4 regions of the Paenibacillus sp. FSL M7-1046 genome follow, and region 4 is predicted to be linked to each of the others. Evidence: predicted binding sites of a transcription regulator. Region 4 holds the regulator's gene; each other region holds the start of a gene.
The links. The regulator Rex, encoded in region 4, represses fermentation and respiration genes when NADH is low (regulators of the CRP and FNR family bind a similar motif). The targets are predictions, from matches to a motif close to TTGTGAAATATTTCACAA.
Positions count from the first base shown of each region.

Region 1: NYE29_RS01125 (phosphoketolase family protein) is a predicted target of Rex. The motif match lies at 2,566-2,583, and genes of this name have one in related genera.
Region 2: adhE (bifunctional acetaldehyde-CoA/alcohol dehydrogenase) is a predicted target of Rex. The motif match lies at 2,550-2,567, and genes of this name have one in related genera.
Region 3: NYE29_RS30910 (DUF1641 domain-containing protein) is a predicted target of Rex. The motif match lies at 3,631-3,648, and genes of this name have one in related genera.

Region 1 is NZ_JBBOXB010000001.1:306,927-312,547, forward strand. It holds gene NYE29_RS01125 (phosphoketolase family protein) at 67-2,451, opposite strand; gene NYE29_RS01130 (GntR family transcriptional regulator) at 2,716-3,438, opposite strand; gene NYE29_RS01135 (hypothetical protein) at 3,674-3,853, shown strand; gene NYE29_RS01140 (methyl-accepting chemotaxis protein) at 4,008-5,072, opposite strand; gene NYE29_RS01145 (FIST signal transduction protein) at 5,085-5,621, opposite strand, start outside.
Region 2 is NZ_JBBOXB010000001.1:4,654,795-4,660,415, reverse strand. It holds gene adhE (bifunctional acetaldehyde-CoA/alcohol dehydrogenase) at 1-2,474, opposite strand, end outside; gene NYE29_RS20480 (ABC transporter substrate-binding protein) at 2,917-4,386, opposite strand; gene NYE29_RS20475 (carbohydrate ABC transporter permease) at 4,521-5,393, opposite strand; gene NYE29_RS20470 (carbohydrate ABC transporter permease) at 5,395-5,621, opposite strand, start outside.
Region 3 is NZ_JBBOXB010000001.1:6,892,657-6,898,277, forward strand. It holds gene NYE29_RS30890 (SGNH/GDSL hydrolase family protein) at 1-323, opposite strand, end outside; gene NYE29_RS30895 (DUF2785 domain-containing protein) at 417-782, opposite strand; gene NYE29_RS34690 (hypothetical protein) at 787-951, opposite strand; gene NYE29_RS30900 (alpha/beta fold hydrolase) at 948-1,688, opposite strand; gene NYE29_RS30905 (NAD(P)/FAD-dependent oxidoreductase) at 1,893-3,071, opposite strand; gene NYE29_RS30910 (DUF1641 domain-containing protein) at 3,112-3,549, opposite strand; gene NYE29_RS30915 (nitroreductase family protein) at 3,876-4,493, shown strand; gene NYE29_RS30920 (alpha-galactosidase) at 4,576-5,621, opposite strand, start outside.
Region 4 is NZ_JBBOXB010000001.1:4,958,268-4,963,888, reverse strand. It holds gene NYE29_RS21915 (hypothetical protein) at 1-108, opposite strand, end outside; gene NYE29_RS21910 (hypothetical protein) at 442-627, opposite strand; gene NYE29_RS21905 (hypothetical protein) at 654-1,724, opposite strand; gene NYE29_RS21900 (cell wall elongation regulator TseB-like domain-containing protein) at 1,908-2,426, opposite strand; gene NYE29_RS21895 (amidohydrolase) at 2,488-3,789, opposite strand; gene NYE29_RS21890 (redox-sensing transcriptional repressor Rex) at 3,776-4,543, opposite strand; gene dinG (ATP-dependent DNA helicase DinG) at 4,557-5,621, opposite strand, start outside.

The DNA of each region.
Region 1 (5,621 bases), 4.7 Mb from region 4:
CCCCTAATGCACACTGGGACAGGCACTTTCAACTTCATCATACATTTACAAGCGGATTTCTCCAACTTATTTCAAACTCTTCCAGACCCAATTCTCCACTTCAGGCAGGTCAATGCCCTCTTCACGGATATACTCATAATGCTTCTTAACCATAGCATCCATCTCATCCGCGATGGCAGTGTGTTTGTCAGCTGCAGGCAAGCTCAGAACAGCTTCCTTCGTCAGATCGAAACGGTCCATCTGATTCAGTACACGCATATCGAACGGAGTCGTGATGTCGCCGTTCTCACGGTAGCCATGTACATGCAGGTTATGATTGTGGCGGTCGAAGAACAAGTCTTTAATCAGGCCTTCATAACCGTGGAAAGCGAAGATGACCGGTTTATCCTTTGTGAAAAATTGATCAAACTCATCGTCGGATAAACCACGCGGATCAAGTTTCTGGCTTCTCAGCTTAAGCAGATCGACCACGTTGATATAACGGATTTTCAGCTCAGGCAATTTCTCATGCAGGATAGAGATGGCAGCCAAAGCTTCAATCGTAGGTTCGGTACCTGCAGAAGCGAATACAACATCAGGCTCTCCGCCTTTGTCTGTGCTGGCCCAGTCAATGATCTTGAGTCCTTTATCAACCAATTCCTGCGCCTCTTGAGCCGAGAACCACTGTGGACGCGGATGTTTGGACGACACAATCAGGTTGATCTTTTGACGGTCGTTCAGGATGGTGTCAAATACAGCCAGCAGGGAGTTGGCATCAGCCGGCAAATATTCCCGGATGAATTCCGGTTTTTTGTCTGCCAGGTGACCCAGCAAACCCGGATCCTGGTGCGTATAACCGTTATGGTCCTGCTGGAACACGGTTGATGTTGCGACAACATTGAGTGAAGGGATATCAGCGCGCCAGCCTTGATCGGTTGCTTTACGCAGCCATTTGAAGTGCTGGGTAATCATCGAATCCACAACGCGCAGGAAAGCTTCATAACTTGCAAAGAAGCCATGACGTCCGGTTAATACATAACCTTCCAGCAGTCCTTCCGCCTGATGCTCCGATAATTGGGAATCAATTACACGGCCATACGAAGCGAGGAATTCGTCATTAGGTTCATTAATTTGATCCAGCCATTGGCGTTTGGTCACTTCAAACACAGGTCCCAGACGGTTGGACATCGTTTCATCTGGTCCGAAAATCCGGAAATTGCGGTTATCTTCATTGAGCAGGACAACCTCTTTCAGGTATTTTCCGAGAACGGCCATATCCTGGGCTACTACTTTACCTGGAACGGAGTTATCAAGCACATAGTCGCGGAAATCCGGCAGACGCAAATCTTTGATAAGGTTGCCAGCGTTAGTAACAGGATTCATCCCCATACGTCTGTCGCCTGTAGGCAGGATTTCGGCAAGCTCTGCGTTCAAGCGGCCGTTCTCATCAAATAATTCTTCCGGTCTGTAGCTGTTCATCCATTCAAGCAAAGCTGGAGCATGCTTCATATTTTTCTGGTCAACCGGAATTGGAACCTGGTGGGCACGGAACGAACCGGTATTCGGCACACCGTCCCATGCTGCCGGTCCAGTCCAGCCTTTCGGGGAACGGAAGACGAGCATCGGCCATACCGGGCGGGTAAGGTCGTTATTTTCACGCGCATTTTTTTGAATGGCTGCAATTCTTTCGACGATAGTATCGAGTACCTTCGCCATTTCCGGATGCATATGTTCAGGGTCTTCACCTTCAACAAAGAACGGCTCCCAGCCCATGCCTGTAAAGTAAGCGGTGATTTCTTCTTTCGATTGACGGGACAGAATCGTCGGGTTGCTGATTTTAAATCCGTTCAAGTGCAGAATCGGCAAAACAGCGCCATCTGTAACAGGGTTGATGAAGCGGTTGGAGAACCATGATGCGGCCAGTGGTCCGGTTTCAGCCTCACCATCTCCAACGACAACAGCCGAAATCAAATCAGGGTTATCCAGAATAGCGCCAGCGCCGTGGGATAAAGAATAACCCAGCTCGCCGCCTTCATGGATGGATCCCGGAGTTTCAGGTGCAGCATGGGAAGCAACGCCGCCCGGGAACGAGAATTGTTTGAACAGTTTTTTGAGACCCGGGATATCCTGCGTAATTTCCGGATAAATCTCAGTATAGCTTCCGTCCAGATAGGAATTCGAAACCATAACCTGACCGCCATGACCCGGACCTTCAACATAGAACATGTTCAAATCATATTTAGTAATTACACGATTCAAATGGGCATAAATAAAGTTCTGGCCGGGAATGGTACCCCAGTGTCCGATAGGTTTAATCTTAACGTCAGCATCTTTCAAAGGTTCTCTTAACAACGGGTTGTCTTTCAAATACAGCTGACCTACCGAAATGTAGTTGGTTGCACGCCAATAAGCGTCAAGCTTTTCCAGATACGTTTTAGACGAATAATCGACTTTCATGGTTGATAATCCCATTTCATCCACTCCTATATATATATTGTTGCTTATTGCCATCCTTTTTCTCTACAAATACATCATACCTCTGCTCAAAATAAATACAACCTTTTTGACAAGTGATACGGTCCAATTTTGTGAAAATTTGAACATAGTATGAAGAACTCAGGAAAAACGCTGTCAAAACACGGTTATATTGAAATTTATGTAAATACGTTACATCCACAAAAAAGTAAAGTATACAAAAAAATAAGACCGGGAAAGTTCCCGGTCTTATTCTGCTCCTTAATGAACAGATACAAACGTATTAAATTTCAAATATTGATAATGAAACCGCATATGGGAAAATTCAAAGGGAGTACCATTGTCCAAAAAGAAAATCCCCTCCATAATGCCAACAGGTTCATTTTCTTTCAAGTGCAGCAGCTCCTGATCCGTGGACAAGGACGGCTCGGCAAAAATAGATAAAAATGATTTGGTTACGGCCAGGTTGCGCGAGTCTTCCAGATAATTAAAAATGGAGCCCTCGATAATCGTCTGGTTTAAATCCTGGACGATTTTTATCGGGATATAACCCGTCTCTATCATAAAGGGATCATCATCGAACAGGCGCAAGCGGACGATTTTATATACAAAATCATGAGGCCCCAGGAACAAATCCCGCTGCAATTCTTTTGTTGGCGGAATGACCTCGAAATTCAATACTTTGACTTTAGGTTTCTTGCCATGCATCTGGAAATTGTCGGTGACGCCCAGATTAGATCCTTCATAATTAAAAATGGATTCGTTTTTTATGTATAAGGGGTTAATAAAAGTGCCTGAACCTCGTTTTTTGAAAATGATTCCGACGCTTTCCATTTTGGTTAATGCGCGCTTGATGGAGCTGCGGCTAACCTGGTACGTTTCGCTAAGACTGCGTTCATCGGGTAATCTCATATCCGCAAACTGTCCAGCAAAGATTTTCATTTTAAGGTCATCAATTATTTGCTTGTAGACAAATTGTGTCATGGAGTACTCCCTCTCAGGTCTTCTGTAACAATTGTTATGTATTCAAACAACCTCTTCGGTACTAACGAAAGGGTATGGATTAAAAATCAATATTAACTATATCATAATAACGTCATGGTTTATACTTTTCTCCACCCGATTTCTGCTAATTGAGGAAGGTTTATTTCAAAGAAAAACCTGATGATCTGCCGAAATATAAGAATGTGGCTATTTTTCCGGAGAGGGGGAGTTTATTATGCATATTGAAATCGTCAAAAGTCTGATCAGCCAAGTAACTGAAGAAGTCTTCTCAGAGAACAAGGATGCTATTGAGAAGGACGGGATTCAAAAAGAAAGCGTTGAATTAGCCGTTCAGTTATCCGCCTTAACAACAATAAAGATCCTTGAAAAACTTGAACTCATTGATAAAAACTAAACGTCTGTCTATCTATATTACATACACACTGACATAGACAAGAACGCAAGCAACCCGCAGCAAGGGAATAATCCTTACTGCGGGTTTTTTATTGCTCTCTTTTAAGCGGCAGACCTTTTTACTTACCATTAAAGCCGCTCTTTACAAACCGGCCTTATTCACGCCGGGCGGCTGCATCTCCCTCTTCATCAAGCTTCCTTAGCTCGGCTATCTGATGCAAGTGATTCAGCATCTGCTGAAAATGATCAGCTTTTTTCTGAATCGTAAGGACAAGCATCTCAAACTGTTCGGAATCCTGTCCTGATTTCTCTATGACATGCAGCAGATCGGCATTGATGCGTTCCACATCTTCAAGGCTGCTGTCCTGGGAAACCTGTATTTTCTCCAGATGCTGGAATACTTCTTCCTCCGCTTCGACGATCTCGTTCATATAAACGGTCGATTGGCCGATCCGCTCGTTCGTCTCTGCCATGGCCCGTGTTCCATCACTGGACTTGTCGTGTAGCTGTTCTATCACGCCTGTCATCCCCGACAGCGAACCCATAATTTCTTCCACGTGGCTGCGGGTCCGGTCGGCAAGATTGCGGATTTCTGAAGAAACGACCGCGAACCCCCGTCCATGCTCACCAGCCCTTGCCGCCTCGATGGCTGCGTTCAGGGACAGCAGATTGGTCTGCTCGGCGATTTCCGTAATAATGCCCGCCAGCTGCCCAATACTCTGAAAATGCTGGCTTAGCTCTTGATTTAAAGATACAAACTGGGTGAATATCGCCGAGGCTTTTTGCATTTCAGCAGATATCTGTACGTTGGCTTCCTTCGCATATTCAATTTTGTTTGAGGAAAACGCGAGACTGCCATACATTTCATTGATAAGCCTTTCAGTTTGCTCGCTGTTGGCCTTTAAATGCTCCAGCAGCCGCTGCGTTCCGCCGATCTGGCTAATCATCTCTCCGCTTCCCGCGCGCAGAGCTGCGAAATCCTCTACCATCCGTCCCTCTTCCTGGAGGATGAACCCGGTTTCGCGGCTGATCTGCTCCGCCAAGGAATAGGCATGAATGCCATAGGATAATGGCTTGGAGACGGGATTCGAATCATTCCAGGTGCTTGATTGGCCGGGCATACTGTCCTTTTCTGTCTGGATGACGCTGCCATGAGTTTCTATATCCGCGTCACGGCTGCTTTTCCCCCATGAAGCGCGCAGCTTGTTGATCCATTGCATAATGAGTCCCCCTTATCCGACCAGCAGTAATACCATTGTCTGGTTGGCATGCTTTTTGTAATATTGCTCCCCGTAGCTGATGAAGCCGGCGGTGTTCCCGCAGAACCCGATCATCTTGTCGTCAAATCCTGCCCACAAGCCATCCCGGAGGAACAGCCGGTCGCGCAGCGTACAATTGATGTTCAGTACAAAAGCAGGCTTAAACGGAATCTCACGCAGTGTCTGCTCCAGCACCACAAGCGGGTCAGCCGCGCTAAGCACCTCCAGATAAGTGCTCGGCATCAATTGGCTGTAGAAGGTAATAGACTTGTCCGGATTGATGACCATCGGAGATGCGATAATCAGATCGTCTTCGTATCTTTTGCCTAGCGGGTTGCTCAGGAAATGCCCGGCTAACAGGTCTTCCTTCACATCCAGCACACGCGCATATTCCTCTGCCGCCGGGCGGCCGTTAAACGAATATACCGTTCGTCCAAACACATCCGCTTCTGTTACCAGCAGTTTCGTTCCGGTCGGAACGTATATGTTCTCTTTGATCAATGCGGTACG
Region 2 (5,621 bases), 300 kb from region 4:
AAGCCGAGTTGTTGGAACGACTCTTCAATGCCCAATTTTTTGTTCATGTCGCGGATTGCATTGATCAGGCTGGTTACGCCTTCTTCGGTAGTGCGTGCAGGCAATCCCAGAATACGGGCGATTTCAGCATAACGTTCGTCAGCTACAAAGTGCGAATATTTAGGGAACGAAGCAAACTTCGTTGGTTTCTTGGCATTGTAACGGATAACGTGCGGCATCAGGATGGCATTGGTACGTCCATGAGCCGTGTGGTATTGACCGCCCCATTTGTGCGCCAAGCTGTGGTTGATGCCCAGGAATGCATTGGCAAATGCCATACCAGCCAGCGTCGATGCGTTGTGCATTTTTTCGCGGGCAAGTTTGTCGCCTTCAAGTGCGGATTTCTCCAGGTATTGGAATACCAGCTGGATGGCTTTGATAGCCAGACCATCGGAGTAGTCACTTGCCATAACAGAAACATAAGCTTCAATCGCATGTGTCAATACGTCCATACCTGTATCGGCAACAGCAGTCTTAGGCAAGCTATATACAAACTCAGGGTCGATGATCGCTACGTCCGGAGTCAGCTCATAGTCTGCAAGCGGATATTTAGTATTATTTGCAGTAGTTTTGTCAGTAATAACCGCGAAAGAGGTTACTTCCGAACCTGTACCCGATGTTGTTGGAATAGCTACAAATTTAGCTTTGTTGCCGAGCTTAGGGAATTTGTATACCCGTTTGCGGATATCCATGAACTTTTGTTTCAGACCGTTAAAGTCAGCATCCGGGTGTTCATAGAACAGCCACATTCCTTTTGCAGCATCCATTGGGGAACCGCCGCCGAGTGCGATGATGCAGTCCGGTTGGAATCTGTTCATCATAGCTGTACCTTTTTCCACGGTAGTTGTCGATGGATCCGGTTCAACTTCCGAGAACACTTCGATCGCTACAGGAGTCTGGCGTTGACGCAGGTAATGCTCCACTCTTTCTACATAACCCAGTTTAACCATCATAGGGTCAGTGATAATTGCTACGCGGGTAATATCAGGCATTTTGGCCAGGTATTGAGTGGATCCCTTTTCGAAATAAATCTTATCAGGCACCTTAAACCATTGCATATTCACGGTACGACGGTTCACCCTTTTCACATTGATCAGATTGATGGCAGTTACGTTTTGCGATACCGAGTTGCGTCCATAAGATCCGCAGCCCAGAGTCAGCGAAGCGATATTAGTATTGTAAATGTCGCCGATGGCGCCATGTGTTGAAGGCGAGTTAACAAGAATACGTCCAGTTTGCAGACGGTTCGAGAACTTCATGATAACTTCTTCATTGTTGGAATGGATAGCCGAGCTGTGTCCCATGCCGCCGAATTCAACAACTTGAGCTGCGCGTTCAATCCCTTGGTCAGCGTTCTTAACCTTGTAGCAAGCCAGAACCGGGCTAAGTTTCTCAGCGGACAGCGGGTACTTGGTGCCTACGCCTTCGAGTTCAGCTACCAGAATCTTCGTTCCGGCAGGAACCTGAATACCGCACATTTCAGCGATCTTCACAGCGGATTGACCTACGATTGCCGGGTTAACCGCACATTTTTCTACATTCATTGCGCCGTTAGTCAGCTTAGCAGCTTCTTCTTTATTCACAAAGTAGCAGCCATTTGCGATCATTTTCTTTTTCACTTGGTCAAAAATTGCTTCTTCAATAATAACAGCCTGCTCAGAAGCGCAAATCATACCATTGTCAAAAGTCTTGGAAAGAATAATGTCAGTAACCGCTTGGTCGATATCAGCACTTTTCTCAATGAAGGCAGGTACGTTACCAGGGCCTACGCCGAGAGCCGGTTTACCGCAGCTGTATGCCGCTTTAACCATTGCAGATCCGCCTGTTGCCAGGATAAGAGCGACGTCCGGATTGTTCATCAATGCGTTTGTTTTGTCCATTGTCGGAAGCTCAATCCACTGGATACAGTTCTCAGGAGCGCCTGCTTTCACAGCTGCATCATGAAGAATTCTTGCTGCTGCGGCACTACACTCTTGCGCTGATGGATGGAAACCGAATATAATAGGATTACGTGTCTTAGCGGCAATCAGTGCTTTAAACATCGTGGTGGATGTTGGGTTGGTTACCGGTGTGATACCCATTACGATTCCGACCGGCTCGGCAATTTTTTGGAAGCTGTCATATTTATTATCTTCAACGACGCCTACTGTTTTGTCGTATTTAATTCCGTGCCAGATATATTCTGTTGAGAAGATGTTCTTCGTAATTTTGTCTTCGTATACACCGCGTCCTGTTTCTTCTACAGCCAATTTTGCCAGGTACATATGCTTGTCGAGCCCAGCCAATGCCATTGCATGAACGATTGTGTTAACTTGCTCTTGATCCAGCGCCATATACGCTTCTTGAGCTTTCTTTGCTTTATCCACCAAAATCTGAATATACTCTTCAGCGGTGGTTTGTTTCACTTGGGCGGCGACTTCGTTTTTAACTGCCATCTCCCTCGTCCTCCTGTCAATTTTTAGGTTGTTTTTCTCTACACATTTATCTTATCACATCCTCTTCAATATTTAAAGTGAAATCTTTCACAAAGTATAAAGTTTTTTTTGATTTGTTTTCAAAGCGCTTTCATTTAATCATATTCAGGTATTATTTCCATTTTATATGGTAAATTTCGTTTATATTTGTCCAATCTGCGAACACTAAAATAAGGACTCTAACCGTATGAACCTGTTACAGGGGTCTACAAAGCATTGCTTTGCTATTTATTGGTATTTACATCTATATTTCTTTATCTTATTCCTCCCGCCACATCCTTGATCGCCTCTTCCCTCACCTAACCTTTGAAGAACTATTTACAGCAAAAAGACAGGGAACAACGTCCCCTGCCTCTTCCGCTTTTTACATTTCATTTATAAAAATTACTAAATTATAAATTCCCTACTCTACTTTAATAGTATCAAAGAATTTCTCCTGCACAGTTTTGGCAGCAGCATCAAGCTGTGCTTTGGAGTCGGTGCCTTTTTTGGAGAACAGCTCCTGAATCACATTGGACAGGGTTGCATAGTAATCTTGAGTATTGTACTGTGCTTCCGGTTTGCCGTCCAAGAGGGCCATAATATCCGGGTTATATTGGTACACGATATCGGAATACTTGTCATATACCGCTTTGGTCTTCTTGCCGAACTCGGAATCTGCAGCATAGTAGTCCAGAAGCGGCGGGATGAAGTATTTGCCGTCCGCTTTACGCTGCTGCAGAATAGCGTCGAGCGCATCGAGACCTTTATCGGAGAAATAATCAAAGGTAATGTAACGGAACGCCATCTCCTGCTCGTCTTTTGTAGCGTTAGGATTGATGACCAGATAGTCTCCGCCAAGTACTCCAGTATGCTTGCCGCCTTTTTCAAAAGCAGGCATCGGATAGGTCAGCACATCTGCAGGCTTCAATCCGCCTTGATTCAGCGCTTGCTCAATAACTCCGTCGGAACCCGCCATTACCATGGCCGTACGTCCTTGTTGGAATGCGCCTACAGCATCACCCCAGCCAAGTGCCCAATCCTGAGGAATTGCTTCCGCTTCCCATCTCAGCTTCTTGTAGAAGTCCAGCGCTTTCACACCTGCATCGGAATTGAAGGTTGCAACAACCTTGCCTCCTTCAACTTTTTGAATTTCTCCGCCCGCTTCGAACAGGAAGTTGGTCCAGTTCCAGCCTGCTTCATTGCCTTTACCCATAGGTGCGATACCGGAAATGCCTTTTTTGGCATCTGCTACACCTTTGGCTGTATTCAGCATATCATCCCAGGTCCAATCCATTGCAGGCACCGCTACACCTTTGTCATCCAGCATTTTTTTATTGATCATTGTCGTGGTAACATAACCCTTCTGTGTGACCCCGTAGACTTTACCGTCAATAATGAACTGGTTCTGCAGCACCGGATTGATCTGATCCTTGTATTCATATTTGTTCCAAAGATCGGTAATATCGGCAACCCAGCCTTTTTCAATCAGGAATTTGGCTTCTGTAGCATAAGTGTTGAAGAAGGTCGGCGCTTCATTCGCAGCCATCTTCACGCCGATTTCACTTACGTTGTACTGCCAGTCGTCTTTAACGATCTCCACATTCGGATACTCTGCCTGGAAGCGTTTGATCCGGTCATCTTCCTGTGCCCTCATTTCTGTCAAGTCAGGTGTAGGATAGTGAATTTTGATCGTTACTTTTCTCTGAGTGATATCATCCACGGGCGCATCCGTTGGAGCAGCAGTTTTATCCGCTGTCTCAGCAGTAGCTGCTGGTGAAGCTTCCCCTCCCTTATTCCCCTGTGCATTTCCGTTGTTGTTATTGTTGCCGCAGGCGGATAACAACGAGCCGGTCACAAGGAGACAGGCTAATACGCTGGAATTTTTACGCATTGAAACTCCCCTTTTCAATTCATAATTAGCTAACAAAATCATCATAAAAGAGAAATCGCTTACAAACGAGGTGTATTTATATTCCTTATGTGTGCATGTTTACGATCTCTGCATAGAAGAAGTCATATTCTGATTCAGCCCTTAACCGCTGACAGCGCCACCCCGCGCATAATGAATCTCTGAAAAATCAGGAAGACCAAAATTGGCGGCAGCGAGACTAGAAAAAGAATAGCGAACTTGATATTAGTATTGAGCGCCTTGACGTTGATCACATATTTATAGATCGATGTCGCAAGTGTATATTTGTCCTCGCTATGCATGACGAGCGATGGCCAGAACCAGTCATTCCAGGCTGTCGAGAAGATAAAGATCGCCAGTGTGGCGAAGATTGGAATGGACAGTGGTACGGCGATTGAGAAGAAGCTTCGCGGTTCCGAGGCACCGTCAATCCGCGCAGCTTCAAAAATCTCAGGATGGAGCCCGTCAAAAAAGTTCTTCAAGAGCAGGAAATAAAACGTATTCGCCCCGGCAGGAAGCCAGAAAGCTGCATACTGGTTCAAGAGTCCGAGTTCCTTAAGATTGACAAAGTTCGGGATCATATAGCTGGTCGCCGGAATAAACAGTGTCATCAGGAAGAAGAAATAGAAAACTCTCTTGAACGGAACATTCATCCGCGAAATACTGAAAGAAGCAAGACCGAGCACGACCAGGGTCATAATCATATTCCCGACAAAAATATAAATCGTGTTCCTGAGGAATTTCAGCAGGTCAATGTAATCCAGCGCATCTTTCAGGTTGGCGAAATGCCATTCCTGGGGGAAAAAATGCGGCGGGAACGAGTTGACCTCCTGATTGGATTTCAGGCCGTTGAACATCGTCATCAGGATGGGATACAGCATGGTAAAGATCATAATCAGAATGAAAAACACCATAATTCCATAGACGATTTTGTTGCTTGTTTTCTTCAAATCATGTTCGGAAAGAATCCCTCTCTCAGCGCTCTTCATCTTAGTTGTCCTCCTTATTCAGCTTGAACTGTAAAATGCCCAAACCGCCGAGGACAACAAACATCAGCATGCCCAGTGCAGTCGCGGTTCCATAATCCAGTCTGGTAAATGCATACTTCACAATTAGCAGCGCATAGGTCAGCGTCGTCTTATTGGGTCCGCCGTCAAGCAATGCCAGCTGTGATTGGTATCCCTGGGAAGTCGCGATGACCTGCAGGATCAGCATCA
Region 3 (5,621 bases), 1.9 Mb from region 4:
GCGGCTTCAAACTCGGCAGCAGTAGTTTCCTGGCCGGAGTCAAAGCGGCGCCAGGTATCATTAATTCCGATATAAATGGATACCCAGGTCGGCTTCAAGTCCAGGCAATCCTTATCCCAGCGCTGCTGCAAATCCGTAATGCGGTTGCCGCTGATTCCCCGGTTAATGAAGGTCAGATTCTTCTCCGGATACTGCAGCCCGAGACGTGCGGCGGCCATCATTGCATAACCTACGCCCAGTGATGAAGCGTCTTCATAATTGCGCCCGCAATCGGTGATACTGTCACCCTGGAACAAAATGATATCGTTTTCTTTAAATCCCATGTTTAAATCCTCCTATAAAACCACTGAATGGTATAAACATATTCCATTATATCAAATAGAATTTCTCCGGACACCCTCAATTATGGCAGGATGTCAAAGCAAACTTCGCATCGTGAACTTATTTAATTTCATTTCGGCAGACAGGAAAGCCTCCTCAAGCTGTTGTCCACGGATATGGCTGGCCCGTCTGAAATAGAGAGCCCGGAGGAAATTTTTGCAATTGATCCGGTTAATATCCACACTGCGGGTCCTCGGCAGGCTGCCGCATTCCCCGAGAGCGCTAATCCAGCCGGCAAGCTGTTCCTCCGGAAGCAGGCTATGGAATACCATGGAGTCGACAATAGTGGCTATCCGCTCATCCTCTTCTTCATTGAAAATGTGCGTGCCGTTCTGGAGCATACCCTGTACCGCATCCAGGACTTCCAGCTGCACCGCCGCATCACTCTCCGGGCACTTCACCGGTTCATCCAGTGCATCTGCCGCGTGGGCAGCGCTCCGGGTCCGGGTCGCCGATATACTCCAGCATCCGGCTGATGTAATCTCCTGCCGCTTCACCATCACGCAGCTGATAGTGTTCCTCCTCGATTCTTTGCAAATCCAGCTTTAACCCGTTTCTTGTATCCGTCATTCTTCCACCCCTTCAGGTCTATCGGTACATTGTGCAATCATTGCCGTAATCTCTTCAATGACAATCTCCGGCTCATCATGGTGAATATAGTGCCCGCTGCCTCCCGCGATCCTCTGGCGGCCAGCCGCAGACCACCGCAAGAATCCCCTCTGCAGCTTCTGCTCCAGCTCGAGGATTGCAGTCGACGGCCAATCCCCTTCTCCTTCATCAGGGAGCCCTCTTGTAATAATCGACATCGGGAGAGTACCCGGCCATTGGAGCTCAGTTTCAGCTATCTGCCTATAACTCGCCAGCTTGTCAATGTTCTCGCTGTTCAGCAGGGGATTCTCCAGATAAGCCCTGTTCGCCGGGATCAAATGCACGGGCAGAACCTCCTCATAAGCAAGCTCCTTATACTCCGGTACGCCATCCACCAGAACAAGTCCCGCTGTGCGGGATCGAAATTTAGCGGCAAACTGTCTGGCGACCAATCCGCCGAAAGAATGTCCTACCAAGATATATGGCGGCTCCACTGCCAGCTTGGACAGCAGCCTATGCAGTTCCTGAACCAGGTCATCACAAGTACGGGAACCCGATGCTACTGTGCTTGCGCCGATTCCGGCCCGGTCATAGGAGAGGGTTGTCGTTAACGCTGCTATCCGATCCTGTACCCCACTCCAGGAATCACCCCCGTCTCCCAAGCCAGAGATGAAAATAACCGCCGGTGCGCTTTTTCGTGTGTATCTATAAAACAGCATCATACCGGCCTCCTGTTACCACACGTATTCAATATACATCCCAAAACAAATTTAGTTTAAATTAATTTCCAGTTATTAACTATGCAATTCAGCACAGAAAAAAAACCCCTTCCAGCACCCGCACCTCAAGAAAAAACCAGGTGTTTTCGGGTAACTAAAAGGGGATCCTATGAACTGGCTTCCAGCAAAGCTGGCTAATTTAAATTAATACGCCAGACTGAACAAACCTTTGATATGCGTCAGATAACGGATGTTGCTTGCTTCTTTCATCATCGTTGCAGGCAAGCCCTTCAATGGCGTTGAGTTGCCGCCGATAATAGCAACCCCGTCTTTACGGCCCAGGCTGGCGAGTGTGCCCGAATTGACCGGACTAAAGGTATCCAGCGATTTATTATTCAGGTAAGCATACAGATTATAGCCGATCAGCTCACCCATCTGCCAGGCGATTTGTGCAGTCGGCGGATAAGGACGGCCGTCCGGAGCAAATACAACAGCACTGTCACCGGCAACAAATACATCGGCATGCGATGTGGATTGCAGGAATTCATTTACCGTTGCACGTCCACGGTTAACTTCAAGACCGGATTCACCGATCAGCGGATTTCCTTGTACACCGCCGGTCCATACGAACGTGTTGGCCACAATTTTCTGGCCATCCTTCAGATCAATGGTGTTGCCCTCCACATTAGTAACGGCAAGACCGGTTAGGAATTGTACGCCGCGTGCAGCAAGACTTGATGTAGCGCGTTCGATCAGGTGATCGGGCAGTACCGGGAGAATCTTCGGACCTGCTTCCACGAGCAGCAGCTTGATCGCTTTTGGATCCACCCCATAACGTTTGGTGAGTTTCGGCAGCACGTCGGCAATTTCACCTACAAGCTCAACACCCGTCAATCCGCCACCGCCGATTAGAATCGTCGCGTCAGCCGCATTGCCGGTTTTTGCGTACTCACGGATCCGGTCTTCGATATGACCGTGAATTTTATTGGCGTCGGCAGCCGATTTCAATACCATGCTGTATTGTTCAAGTCCCGGAATTCCAAAATAAGCCGTCGTGCTGCCAAGGCCAGCAACAAGGGCGTCGTAAGTAAGATTCGTGCCATCCGAGAGCGCAATTTGTTTGCTTTCAACGGAGAAGGATTTTACTTTGGCAATTTTAAGATCAATGTCTTTACCGGCAAAAAGCTTCGCCAGCGGCATAGCAACAGCTTTCTCTTCCACGCTGCCTGCGGCAAGACGATGCAATTCGGTAATAATCTGGTGGGTTGGATACTGGTTGACAACTGTAATCTTTGCTTCAGCTTTGCTCATATATTTGCGCACAGTCAAGGCACTCAGCAATCCGCCGTAACCTGCTCCTAGAATAACGATATGTTTTGACATATGATGTTTCCTCCGTCCTTACGTATGAGATTAGAATTAATTATTTCTGCTGGCTGCGTTCGCCGCTGACTTGCAGGTAAGCATTCATAAAGCGGAGAAGCTTCTGAACCTGCGGATCCTTAATCATCTTCATCATTCCGAACACGCTGATCGTCTCGGTGCTTTCATTCGCCCGGTCTTTCGCCTCGATCACAGTAGCCGCCATATTTTTGACGGAACCTACTACCGGCTCGGCAATTTCTTTAATAGCGCCCACCGTATCATTCTTGAGTACTTCATCGGATGCAACCGACTGTACAAAGTCCATAGACTTCGTTAATACACCTACAAGCTGTGTAAGCTGCGGCAGCTGTTCTATCAAGGTGGTTAAAGATTCCTGAACTTCCGGCTTCAAAAGCTGATCCAGAATATCCTCTTTGGTTAAAGAGGCTTTCGGTGCTTCCTGTTCAGGAGTGGTTTGCGTAATTGTTTCTGACATTGTTGGACTCTCCTCTGCATTAGCTTGTAACGCTTGATAATAGTCAATTCAATAACCCATGCGTCTATTATAACACCTATTATGTAATAAACGTCACAATCTTTTTGCCTTTATAACCTTAATTTGTGATTATAATCACTTCTTTTCTGTCGTTTTTATTAATTATCTTCTATTTGAACTTAATTTCACGATTTAGTGTAATACATCATTGACGATTCCCAATTGCCGTGCTATCTTAAGTAAGTAACCATTAGTAAGTTAGTTTATTTACATAAGTTATTGATATTTATTAACTATTAATTTATAACCATTTGGAGGTATTTATCATGAGTACTTTTACAGACTTGGTACAATCCCGCAGATCAGCTATGAATTTCGTGGAAGGGATCAAGATCCCGCAAAACGAGCTGGAGGACATGTTCTCTCTCACCCGGCTCGCCCCTTCAAGCTCCAATTTGCAGCATACACATTACAAGGTGATCAGCGATCCGGCACTGAAGGAGGAAATACGCCGAGGTGCTTATGACCAATATAAAATCCATACGGCTTCCGCCGTTATTATTGTGCTCGGAGATAAGCTTGCCTATCAGCAGGCACCCGAAATTTACAGCGGACTGAAATTGCTTGGCGCCATGAGCCAGGAGGAATATGACAACACCATTCAATCCATCAACGATGCCTATGAAGGAAATGATGCTTTCCAGCGTGATGAAGCCATTCGCAACGCCTCCCTGTCCGCCATGCAGTTCATGCTGATTGCCAAGGATAAAGGCTGGGATACCTGCCCGATGATCGGCTTTGATCCCGATGCCATCAAGGCCACCCTAAATATCCCTGACCATCTTGTGCCGGCTCTGATGATTACCATCGGCAAAGACTACAAACGCAAGATCAGACCGCGCGGCTACCGCAAGCCGGTAAATGAGTTTGTTGAATTCTTCTGAGATGGACCCTTGCAACCTGCAAAAAGGCCTTGCCGCAGTATCGCGGCAAGGCCTTTTTGTGATAATAATAACCAGTTAAATCCTAGACTCTGCGGAAACGCCAGAGCACGCTCTGGAAATCACCGTGCAGATTCGGCAGTGGCAGCCCCGCATACATAAGATGATCTCCTCCGTACACGCCTCCGCCTTCCAGCCACTCATAATCCGCTTCGGGATCCAGTCCTTTCAGGCGCAGATAATACAGCGAATCATTAGGCTCAGCCAGTGTCCGGGCATATACGACGACAGCCTCGGATTTATCTTCAGCCGCAATCAGCCATGCGGTCTCGTTGCCTTCAAACGGGCTGAGCAGTCTGTACTGCTCCCCGAACTGCACCAGCGGCCGCAGCTCCTTGTAGAGCGCTACCTGTGCTTTTACCGTTTCCTTCTCTTCTTCCGTAAACCTTGTCAGATCCAGCTCATAGCCGAAATTGCCTGACATCGCGACATGTCCGCGCAGTTCAAGAGAAGTATTGCGGTGTACCTGATGGTTCGGCACGGCCGAGACATGGCTGCCCATGGAGCTGAGCGGATAGACGATGCTTGTTCCGTACTGGATTTTGAGTCTGCTGATCGCATCGGTATTATCGCTTGTCCAGGTCTGCGGCATATAATAGAGCATTCCCGGATCGAAGCGCCCTCCCCCGCCGGAGCAGCTCTCAAACAGGACATCCGGAAACTCCGAGGTAATCCGTTCAAGCACTCCATAAAGACCGAGCATATAACGGTGCGCCGTTTCACGCTGTCTTTCCGGCGGCAGCAGCGCGGAGCCAATTTCGGTCATATTGCGGTTCATATCCCATTTCACATAGGAGATTGGCGCGCTGCGCAGCACATCGGCTATCCTGTCGCCGATCGCCTGGCAGACATCCTCACGGGAGAAATCGAGCACAAGCTGCATCCGTCCTTCTGTTCTGCGGCGGTCCGGCACATGCAGGCACCAATCGGGATGCCGGGTGTACAGTTCGCTGTCCGGAGAAATCATCTCCGGTTCGAACCAGAGGCCAAATTGCAGGCCCAGCCCGTTTACACGCTTGGCCAGATCATCCAATCCCTCCGGCAGCTTATTCGCGTCCACGAACCAGTCCC
Region 4 (5,621 bases):
ATCAAGCGGCTCATGGACCGCAAATTGACGATAAGCATAAAAGCTGCCAAAGAGCAGTGCAGCAGACAACAGAGACGTTAGCAGTACAGGCACAAGACGCAATTTCAAGAAACGTCCTCCTCTCAAGTTGACCAAACCTAAATATATGAATTGCAATAAATAGCGTGTCTAGCGCTCATCCGAGACTGACATGCTCTTAAGCATGTCTTAATACAAATAGAAGTATATCACAGGTGTATATACGATTTCGCACGAAAGTGTGAATATATTTAAAATTTTTGATACTAATTTCTGGGCATTCCCATCTATTTTTGCTCCTTTATCGGCAAAAAGGGCCTGAATGATTAATCCATTCAGGCCCTTTTCTATTCTACTGATGTATTAATTTCTCCTGACATCGATATTGTTATTTGTATATACTTCTTTATGTACTCCTTATCATCAATAAACACCCACAGCATCCATAAATCCGGCGGCAAATGAAAGGACTGGCAAGACTATTTCAAAGGAAAGGATAATAAAGCCAAGAACCACCAGCTTTCTCCTTTTGTTCTTTCTCCCATATTTCACAGCTGCCAAGCCAACTGCTAGAGAAACCACATACACCGTTAACGTTAAAGAATCCATGCCCTTCCCCCATCATCAACTAATTATTATCTACTGCTTGTTACATTTTTTACAATTTTCTCGCCTTTCAAGAGTTCAGCCAGTGTGTAATATCTTGCACCCATGGCGTTCTTCTCCGGTTTGGGACGATGCTGCAGCAGAATAAGGTCAGTCCGGCTAAGATCATAGAATCGGTACATTTCTCCTGGATGATTAAATCCATAGCCCCCCTGAATTCTCTCCGTTATGTAAGTCTTGATTCTGGCAGCCAGCTCATGCTGAATCCCCTCAAGAACCGCATCCAGCGATGGAGTGAATGGATCAAGAACCACGATATCATCAATTTTGTACAGGCAATGCATTTCTCCGCCCCCGCCGGAACGAAAAGTGATAAACAATGGTGTTTTGTAAATATACCCTTTTGCACTGTTCGGACAAGCGTGAATACAATGTTTATAAGTCAGCTCATGCGTTTTACCAGCCGAAACGGATAATACCTCTACCTCATAATACTTCATGCCCTTCGCCACCCCATGAATAAAATCAATATATCGCTTGGCAATGATGGTATCTTCGCCCGATTTTTTCTCACTTCTAATCATCTCATTGATCAGTTCGACGATATCTGTCCATTGCAGACTTAAAAATTGATAACCAGTATCATATATCAGCTTGTATTTAGTTAAGGTGACGCCATAGACTGGCACACCCGCATCATGGGGAAAATTGTTCGGATCCAAATAGGCGGCAAGCTGGCTGCACACTTCCTGAGCTTTTGCATACAGCCCTGCGCTCTTTGCTTCGATCACAATAACCAGTTTTTTGCGGTTTCCCTGGAACAAGGACAACGTAATATCGCGCCTTATTTTATGTACTCCTGCCGCAAGCATTTCTGCGTCCACCTGAACAAAATCATAATCTTCTTTGAAAGCCGGAGTGTCCCCGGGGTTCCGGCGGTTTAACTCTCTTAGCAGCAACCGGATCAACTTTGGATACCTTGAAAAAAGGTAGGCAAGCCCTTTCGTTTGTTTGGTCTCCGTATCCCCGTTTATCAAATCAAAAAAGGTAGATTGGTAGTCCGTTCTGCCTTCCTGGTAAAGCCTCATCATCGTTTTCAAACGTATCTCTCCACCTGTTCAAGGAACATGTAATTTAATCCTCAGAATCACTGTTTCATTCCAATGATAATATAAATTTTACAAAATGTCAGAGTTATCCTTTATAAAAAACCGCCTTAAAGCAAAAAAAGCGGACCAGCGCTGTCCGCTTTGTCCGCTTTTTTTGTTATTGCAAGCCTGCCTCTACTTACTCGGCAAAGTATATCCATCACCGATTGCTGTACCATCCGCAAAACGGAAGAACTTGTAATAATAGCGTCCTTCCTGCTTGTAAAAAAGCTGCCAGGCGTATTCCCCATTATATACACCCGGAAGCAGCCGTTTAATATCGATGCCGGGCAGCTGGGAGGCTATAATGGAGCGGATTTGCTTCTCCGAGGTTCCTTTGGCCAGCTCTTCCGCATAGACTCCGTTATCGCCCCCGGCCGGCTTACCGTCCACGGTGAACCTTACCCACACCATCAGATCCGTTCCGGCTTCATTTTTCCCGGTCAGCACCCAGTACACCGAATTTTCGTCCCATACCGATTTCTGCGCCTTGGACACCTCAGTAAGTCCCGCCCGGGTCTTGGCAACTTCTTTGGCCGCGCTGCGTTCATTCCATTGGTCCTTCATGATATAGGCATAAAATTGGCTTAGACCGAACAGAATGAGCAGAAACAGAGCGATCCCCAGCAGAAGCCATTTTTTCCTTTTCCTCAAAATGCAGCTTCCTTTCCTTAATATATGAAACGTTATAAATTCAACTGCGGCGGCAGTCGTATTAACGCTTCAGCAGCCCTTCAAAAGTTTCTTGCGCCTTGCGGCGGATTTTTTCCTCGTCCAGCGTCAGGCACTGACCATGCTTCACAACCTGCTTGCCGTTCACCCAGACATGCTCTACATCCTTGGCGCTGGCCGAATACACAGCGTGGGAGAGCAAGTCGCTATGCGGCAGTAAATGAGGCTGGTCGATATCAATTGCAATAAAATCAGCCTTCATCCCCGCTGCAAGACGTCCGACCTGGTTCAGGAAGACCGATTCCGCCCCGTATTGCGTGGCCATCAGCAGCGCTTCCGGTGCCGGAACTGCGGTAGGATCGCCGCTGACTCCCTTATGGATCAGTGCTGCAAGCCGCATTTCCTCGAACATATCGAGATTATTGTTGCTTGCCGCCCCGTCCGTACCCAGCGAAACTTTGACTCCGGCTCTCAGCAGCTCAGGCACCCGTGCAACCCCGCTGGCCAGCTTCAGGTTACTTCCCGGGTTGTGGGATACACCCACCTTGTGGCGGGCGAGGATTTCGATCTCCTCATCGTTCAGGTGGACACCATGGGCGATTAAGGACGGGCGGGTGAACATCCCCAGCTTCTCCAGGTGCGCTACAGGACGCAGGCCGTAATCAGCGGCATTCTGCTCCACTTCACGCAGCGTTTCCGACATATGCGTATGCATCGGCAGGTCCAGGTCATGTGCCGCCTGCACGAACCGCATGAAAAAGTCCGGAGGACAAGTATACGGGGCATGCGGTGAAATCATGGATGTAATTCTGCCGTCAGCCTTGCCGTGCCAGTTGCGGGCGAACGCAACAGCTTCCGCAAGCTTCTGGTTCTGCACCTCTTCAGGACATAGACCAATAACACCTCGCATCAGCACCGCACGGATACCGGAATGTTCGACCACCTCGGCCACCCGGTCCATATGATCATACATATCCAAAAAGGTGGTTGTGCCGCCTTTCAGCATCTCCAGAACGGATAAGGAAGTGCCCCAGTAGACATCATCTCCGGTAAACTTCTCCTCCATCGGCCACATTTTCTCCTGCAGCCAGGCTTGAAGGACCATATCATCCCCGTAGCCGCGCAGCAGCGACATCGCAGCATGGCCATGGGTGTTGACCAGACCCGGCATGAACAGCAGCCGGCTGCCGTCGAGCGTCACTGTGCCTTCTTCAATAACGGGCTTCTCTTCCCCTATGTATGTGATCAAATCATTTTCTATAGTCATATAACCGCTCAAGACAGGCTTCTCGCTTCCGGGAACCAGAAAACGTCCGTTTGCAATTACCATCTTATTGCTGCTCATCTGTAATTCCTTCCTTTCCATCATGTAAATAATACGCCAGACTTTGCAGGTCAGTCGTAAAGTCGGCAGCATGAATCCGGATGGTTGCAGGTGTCTTCAGAATGACCGGTGCAAAATTCAGGATCGCCTCGATGCCCGATTCTACCAGAATATCAGCCACATTCTGTGCTTCGCTGTCCGGTACAGTGATGATCCCGATCCGGATTCCCTGATCGCGGATGGTCTGACCCAGCTCTTCCATCGGCTGAACCGTAAGAGAGTTGATCTTTTGTCCAATCTTGGGAGCGTAAGAATCAAATACAGCGGTGATTTTCATAGTATCCTTCAGATAAGCATTGTAATTGGACAAGGCATGACCGAGGTTACCGGCACCTACCAGGGCCACATTGATTTGTTGATCCAGTTTCAAAATGTGACGGATCTTTTCGATGAGATAAGACACGTCATATCCAATGCCTTTTCTGCCGAAATCACCAAAATAGGCCAGATCCTTACGAATCTGCGCCGGATTAAGGTCCAGCTTCTGCCCGAGTTCCTGAGAAGAAACGGTTGAGATTTCACGCTTTTGGAGATCGTTCAGGAAACGCAGGTACACTGGGAGTCTGCGAACGACGGCCTCCGATATTTTATCCGATTTCATGTTTTCTCCTCCTAATTTAGAATTGCACTGACGCGATATCGTATGACAACCACGTGCAGTGCCCGCTCCGCGAACGGGACACAGCCTATGGTACAAAGAGATGGAAAAATTCATAAACAATGACAGATTAGGAAACGCCGCCCTCTTCAAGCCATTCCGCAATCCGCGGAACCATCTGATCGGTAAGCATGTGCTCCATCTTCGGACCAGGGAGTGAATACAGGAAGTACTTCCCGTAATAAGCTTCGATGACCCTGGTATCATATACAATAACAATTCCCCGGTCCTGCGCAGTGCGGACCAATCGTCCAAAACCCTGTTTGAACCGGATCACTGCTTGTGGAACAGACATTTTCATAAAAGGATTCTTCTTCTGGGCCTGCAGAAGCTCCGCCTTTGCCTCGGCCAGCGGATGATTCGGCGGCTGAAACGGCAGCCTTACAATCGCAAGACAGGTCAGCGCCTCGCCAGGGATGTCGACTCCTTCCCAGAAACTGCTTGTTCCAAGCAATACCGATGCAGAGCTGTCCTGAAAACGCCGGATCAGCTTGCTGCGGCTGCCTCCTTCCACACCCTGGCCCAGAACCGTAATGTCCTGGGAAGCCAAGGCCTCTTTCAGCGGATCATAAACCTGGCGCAGCATTTTATAGGAGGTGAACAGCACCAGCATCCGCCCCTTGGTCGCCGCCGCCGCTTCAGCCAGCGAATGCACCAGCTTGTCTACAAAACGCGCATCGCCTACGCTGCCCTTAACACTGGGGAAATCGCGCGGGATGACTAGCAGCGCCTGTTCACGGTACTTGAACGGTGAAGGCAGCAGCGCTGTCATGAGACGCCCTTGCTCTGAGGCTTCAGAAAGACCAAGGTTGTCAATCATGAACTGAAAGGACTTGTCGACCGATAACGTGGCCGAGGTCAGCACTATGCTCTTCTTCTTGTCGAAGAACAGATCCTTGAGCTGGCTGCTTACATCGACAGGCACGGCGTATAGCTGAAGCGACTTGCCCCGGTAGTTGCCGCTCCCTTCCATCCAGTACACGATATTATCGTCACTGAGACCCATAAAGAAGCGGATTTGTTCCCGGATGGATGCCAAATCCTTGAACAAGCCTCCGATATCGGTCACCAGGCTGTCCGAAGACGACTGACTCTCTGTATCGCGCATCTCGCTGAGCATTTTGTCACCTCTGCG